Regions from separate parts of the Rhizobium sp. WYCCWR 11146 genome, predicted to be linked through region 2. Evidence: predicted binding sites of a transcription regulator. Region 2 holds the regulator's gene; the other holds the start of a gene.
The links. Region 2 encodes LexA, which represses DNA repair genes until DNA is damaged. Its sites were predicted from a motif close to TGTTCNNNNTGTGTTCNG; they were not measured.

Region 1 (3,207 bases), on a different contig from region 2:
GCGCTTCGGGGTGTTGACGATGCGTTCGAAAGCGAGGTCGTCGGAGGCTTGAGCGACCAGGCGGAAATAGGCCATGGCATCGCGGATCTCGAGGCGCTCGTAGAAGCGCGGGCCGCCGATGACGCGGTAGTTGAGGCCGAGGGTGACGAAGCGGTCTTCGAATTCGCGCATCTGGAAGGAGGCGCGCACGAGGATCGCCATGTCGTTCAAGAGATGCTTGCCGCGCTGGAGTTGCTCAATCTCCTCGCCGATGGCGCGGGCTTCCTCCTCCGAATCCCAGGAAGCGTGGACCTGCACCTTGACGTCGTCTGGATCGGAGCGGTCGGTGAACAGCGTCTTGCCGAGGCGGCCCTCATTATGGGCAATCAGATGGGCGGCGGCCCCGAGGATATGTTCGGTCGAGCGGTAGTTGCGCTCGAGCTTGATGACCTTGGCGCCGGGGAAATCCTTTTCGAAGCGCAGGATATTGTCGACCTCTGCGCCGCGCCAGCCATAGATCGACTGATCGTCGTCGCCGACGCAGCAGACGTTCTGCGGCTCGCCCTTGGAGCGCTGGGCGAGAAGCCTGAGCCACATGTACTGGGCGGTATTGGTATCCTGGTACTCGTCGACGAGGATGTAGCGGAAGCGGCCGTGATATTCCTTCAAGAGATCCGGGTTCTTGCGGAAGATCGCGATCGGATGCATCAGCAGGTCGCCGAAATCGCAGGCGTTCAGCGTCGTCAGGCGCGCCTGATAGGCGAAATAAAGATCGCGGCCGCGGCCATTGGCAAACGCGCGGGCGTCGCCCTCGGGGATATCGGCAGGGCCGAGACCCTTGTTCTTCCAGGTGTCGATCATGCCGGCGAACTGCTTGGCCGGCCAGCGCTTGTCGTCGAGGCCTTCGGCCTGGATGATCTGCTTGATCAGGCGGATGACATCGTCGGTATCGAGAATGGTGAAATCGGAGCGCAGGCCGACAAGCTCGCCGTGACGGCGCAGAAGTTTGACGCCGATCGAATGGAAGGTGCCAAGCCAGGGCATGCCTTCGACGGCGCCGCCGACGAGCAACGCGATGCGCTCCTTCATCTCGCGGGCAGCCTTGTTGGTGAAGGTGACGGCGAGGATCTGCGAGGGGAAGGCGCGGCCGGTATTGAGGATATGGGCAATGCGGGTCGTCAGCACGCGCGTCTTGCCGGTGCCGGCGCCGGCGAGCACGAGGACGGGGCCTTCCAGTGTTTCGACGGCTTCGGTCTGCTCGGGGTTCAGCCCGGCGAGATAATCCGGTCGCTTGCCGCCATCGCGAGCCGCCATGGCGCGGGCGGCGATGCCGCCACTGGCGGCGGGCGCCCTTTCGGCGGTTGCGGCAGGCGGCTGCGGCTTGCGCGCCATCTCGCCCGGCTCTTCGTCGAAGAAGGGCATATCGTCGAAACTATTGCTCATGGCGCGTAATGTAGTGATTCGGGAAGGAAAGACCAGAAAAGATGTTCTGCTTTCATTCCCGAGCCGGCGCTATCCCAAGCGGTATGTTGCGGGCGGCAATGCCGCCGCCTAGCCCGGCTGTGGTCGCCATGCGGGCGGGCGGAGCTAAAATTTCGATCGCGGCGTGTCGGAACCGGCGCCGGCGGGGCGTCCTTGGGTCATCGGACAGCAGTCCGGATCAACACCCGTCAACAAGGAGGCCGTTTCATGCCGAAGGTCGTTTCAAATCTCTGGTTCGCCGAGGAAGCGCGCGAAGCCGTCGAATTCTACGTGTCTGTTATCCCGGACTCCAGCATCGGCCGCACTACCATATTGCCGGCGGAAACGCCGAGCGGGCCTCCCGGCAGCGTCGAGCTGATCGAGTTCACGCTCGCCGACCAGGCCTTCCTGGCCATGAAGGCCGGCCCGCTCGATAGTTTCAACCATTCCTTTTCGATCGCGATTCTCGTGGAAAGCCAGGCCGAGATCGATCGGATATGGGAGGCCTTCCTCGGCAATGGCGGCACGCCGGAGGCCTGCGGCTGGCTAAAGGACCGCTGGGGCCTTTCCTGGCAGATCGTGCCGCGCGTGCTGTCCGAGATGATCGCCGACAGCGACCGCGAGCGGGCCAAGCGCGTGACCGAAGTGATGCTCGGCATGGTCAAGATCGATGTCGCCGCGCTGGAGAAGGCATTCAACGGCTGAGTCGCGCCGGGTAGCCGCATGATCACGATGCGGGGCGCATGGCTGGGATGCGCCGTTTTCCAGCATGTCTGGAGCGGATCGGCACACGCCGCATCGACTTTGGGCAGTTTCACAGCCAAATCGTCGATTTCTCCAGAGCTCGAATCACGGGCGACATTGCACACCCTTTTCATCTTTCTGTCACGTCGCGAAATGTGCTGATATCGCAATAGCCCTTTTCTCAACTACAATAAGAAACAGTTTCGTAGAGTAAAAAAATAACCGGTGCACGCACGTTTTTGTGCATTGCCAGAAACAGCCGGTGAGCGTGGAATATACCTGCGAAACTATTGATTCTTAGGAATGTCGTGGCCATCTCCTTTGGTATGACGACCTAGAGCCTGTGGCATTAACCTTGATGGAGGGCCCATGCTGAGCGAATCCGTATTCGATGCGTTCACCCGCAGCTATGATGCGCGTCGCGAGACCGATATGTCGATCTCGGAGTATCTCGATCTTTGCAAAAAGGAACCGCTTGCCTATGCCAATGCGACCGAGCGGCTGCTCGCCGCGATAGGCGAGCCGCAGATGGTCGATACTGCCAGGGACACGCGCCTCGGCCGGATCTTCATGAACCGGACCATCCGGATCTATCCGGCCTTTGTCGGCTTCCACGGCATGGAAGAGACAATCGAACGCATCGTTTCCTTCTTCCGGCATGCAGCGCAGGGGCTCGAGGAGCGCAAGCAGATCCTCTATCTGCTCGGCCCGGTCGGCGGCGGCAAGTCATCTCTGGCCGAGCGGTTGAAGCTGCTGATGGAGCTTCATCCGATCTACGTGCTGAAGGCGGGTGACGAGATCAGCCCCGTTTTCGAAAGTCCGCTCAACCTGTTCGACCCGGACACGATGGGATCGCTCCTGCAGGAGCAATACGGCATTCCGCTGCGGCGCCTGAGCGGACTGATGAGCCCGTGGTGCCTGAAGCGGCTCGACGATTTCGGGGGCGATATTTCCCGCTTCCGCGTCGTCAGAGTACAGCCTTCGCGGTTGCGCCAGATCGCCATCGCCAAGACCGAGCCTGGA
Region 2 (3,207 bases):
TATCCCAGGGAGCGAGGAACTGGCCCTTCTTGACATTGACGACGCGGCCGGTCTTGGCGGCGGCGATAAGAAGGTCGGTCTGGCGGCAGAGGAAGGCCGGGATCTGCAGGACGTCGACGATCTTTGCCACCTCCTCGCATTGCTCGGCGGTATGAACATCGGTCAGGACGGGAAAGCCGAATTCCTTCTTGAGGTCGGCAAAGACCTCCATGCCCTTCTCGATCCCGATACCGCGTTCAGCCGACAGCGAGGTCCGGTTCGCCTTGTCGAAGGAGCTCTTGTAGACGAGGCCGATGCCGAGCTTTCCGCAAAGCTCTTTCAGCGTGCCGGCAACCATGAAGGCGTGGTCGCGGCTCTCCATCTGGCAGGGACCGGCAATCAGCGACAGGCGGCCGGTATTGGAAAAAGTGACCTGGCCTTGGCCTTCGCCGATCCTGACTTCGGAATTCGTATCAGTGCTCATCGTGTTTCCTCGAAGGCGAAGAGCGTGCCCTGCCCGGGCGCGGGCTTCACCAGAATGCGATTGTTCTTGCGCGTGTATGTCACCCCGTTAGCAGCCAAATGCGCTTCTGTCACGGCAAGATCGGCGACAGTGAAGAGGATTGCCCGGCCGCGCAGGCCGCGATCTGCGGATGAGCCGGCGATGTCGAAATAGGCCTCCAGCCCTTCCGGCGTCATCAGGCTGATTTTCGCATTCGATGCTGCGATATTGACGCCGAACCCGGTCTTCTCGACTGCCGATTGCGCCACGGCAAGGCTGACGAAGGCAGCGAAGGCGGCCGGCTCCGGCGTGCAAAGCGCGATCTCGATTAGGCCGGTGACGCCATTGGCATGCGTCTCCAGCGCGGCGCGGTCAGCCGGCAGCGTGACGCGCTCGACGGTGAAGAGCAGGAGATCAGGCGCGCGCAGGTCGCCGGCGAAAGCCAGCTTGAAGCCGGCAATCGTCTCGGAACCGTCCGGCATCGTCATCGGCCGGGTGAACTGCAGCATCTCGCCGGCGCTCGATCCGTTGCCGACGAAATTCTGATGATCGATGCCGGCATCCTTGCTGCCGAAAGCCAGCCCCGAAAGCCCCTCCTCGCCGCAGCGGAAGCGGAAGGCCTGGTTGCGGGCGGTGAAGACATTGCCTTGCCGCGCTGATGCCTCGCTCTCCTCGACGCTCGCAATCCCGAGCGGCTCCAGATAAGTCTTGTCGGCAAAGAAGACGCAGGCATTCTCCGTTCCGAAGGGATGGCGCGCATCGGCGGCAACGGTGAAGCCGAGCTTGCCGAGCCTCTCGCGCGCCAGATCGATATTGACGACCGGCAGCACGACATGATCCAGCGGGTGCGGTTTGGCGGAGTGCTCGTTCATGATATCCCCTCTCCTAACACGGCAGAGATGTGTGAGAGTGCCGCCCAAGGCAAGACTTGTGTGCCAATCCGGCGAATGAAAATAAAAATCTCAACGAGTTGGCGCCAAGTTTTACGGAAATTTAGCTACTTGCGGAACACATATGGAACATATAGTGTATGTTCTGGATTTGTTTCAATCACGAGGTCACAACGTCGATGCTCACGCGCAAACAACAGGAGCTTCTCCTTTTCATTCATGAGCGCATGAAGGAATCCGGCGTTCCGCCATCTTTCGACGAAATGAAGGATGCCCTGGATCTCGCTTCCAAGTCCGGGATTCACCGGCTGATTACGGCGCTGGAGGAGCGTGGCTTCATTCGCCGCCTACCGAACCGCGCCCGTGCGCTCGAGGTCATCAAGCTTCCGGAGGCCTACAGCCCCAGCATCCAGCCCCGGCGCGGCTTTTCGCCGAGCGTCATCGAGGGCAGCCTCGGCAAACCTCAGCCGGTCGCCGCCCCCGCTCCCGCAAAACCCGTCGCCGACAACGGCAACTCGGTCTCCGTGCCGGTCATGGGCCGAATCGCTGCCGGCGTGCCGATCTCGGCGATCCAGAACAATACCCACGACATCGTCGTTCCGGCGGACATGCTCGGCTCCGGTGAACATTATGCGCTCGAGGTCAAGGGCGATTCGATGATCGACGCCGGCATCTTCGACGGCGACACCGTGATCATCCGCAATGGCAGCACCGCAAGTCCTGGCGACATCGTCGTTGCTCTCGTCGACGACGAAGAAGCGACGCTCAAGCGCTTCCGCCGCAAGGGCGCCTCGATCGCGCTGGAGGCCGCCAACCCGGCTTACGAGACCCGGATTTTCGGGCCGGACCGCGTCAAGGTTCAGGGCAAACTCGTCGGTCTCATTCGCCGCTATCACTGACATTGGCCAGGCCCGATTCGGTAAAACTGTTGCTGCGCCAGTCATAGGCGCGATGGCGCATCCATGGCCGCGACAATGCATCGAATGCGGTTGCGACCTCCAGGCCGGTGTCCGTGAAGCGCAACTCGATGGAACCCGTCCTGCGCAGCGTCTCACCGGTGAAGAGCGTCGCACCTGAGCGGCAATTGTTGAAGCGAAGGCGGACCGATGTCACGACGATATCGGCCGCGTCACATGCCGGGCCGAGATAGGCGGCATTGTCGATGACGGTTACCACCTGACCATTGCCGAGCCTTGATGTGCACCAGGCCTTCTTGACGCAGGAAAAGCGGTTTGCGTCACCGCCCGCTGCGGCCGCCCGCATCGCGGTCCTTGCTTCGTTCTGCTGATCGCGGGAAAGCCTGACGCGGCGGTCTTCTCCCTCAGGCGGGATAGCAGGACCATCCAGCATCTTCGGCGGGTCATGCTTCGGCAGGACTAGCGCTCTCTGCCACTGGTCGAAGATGAAATCCGGCGGTCTTTCACGGTTGGAAGCCATTGCTGCCGCCTCGACCACCGCGACGAGACTGCCATCCTCCGAAATCACCAGATCCGGCGGCCGGGGAACCGGTAGAAGCAACAGGATGAGTGTTGCGACCGCGATGATCGATGTGCCGGCATGGCGCAACCGGGTACGGAGCAGCGTCAGCAGCAGAAAGCCTGCCACGGCTATCGCGAAATACCAGGCGGGCATGCGGCCGACGTCGATATTGCCATCCCAGCCGGACACCGTCTTTGCGACCGCGATCACCAGATCGAGGCCGAATCCGACGACCTTCCAGGCCCAAACATCCAGACCGAAAGGCATTAGCAGCATCGCCAGCAAGCCGGCCGGCATGACGATGAAGGAGATGATCGGCATCGTCGCGAGGTTCGCCGGCAGGCCGTAGGCGGTCAG

Region 1: HX899_RS12430 (ATP-dependent helicase) is a predicted target of LexA. The motif match lies at 1,465-1,482, and genes of this name have one in related genera.

Annotation. Positions count from the first base shown of each region.
Region 1 covers NZ_JACCEY010000016.1:500,558-503,764, forward strand. The annotation lists gene HX899_RS12430 (ATP-dependent helicase) at 1-1,422, opposite strand, end outside; gene HX899_RS12435 (VOC family protein) at 1,669-2,145, shown strand; gene HX899_RS12440 (PrkA family serine protein kinase) at 2,554-3,207, shown strand, end outside.
Region 2 covers NZ_JACCEY010000037.1:140,056-143,262, reverse strand. The annotation lists gene kdsA (3-deoxy-8-phosphooctulonate synthase) at 1-463, opposite strand, end outside; gene HX899_RS28315 (VOC family protein) at 460-1,353, opposite strand; gene lexA (transcriptional repressor LexA) at 1,551-2,270, shown strand; gene HX899_RS28305 (ComEC/Rec2 family competence protein) at 2,251-3,207, opposite strand, start outside.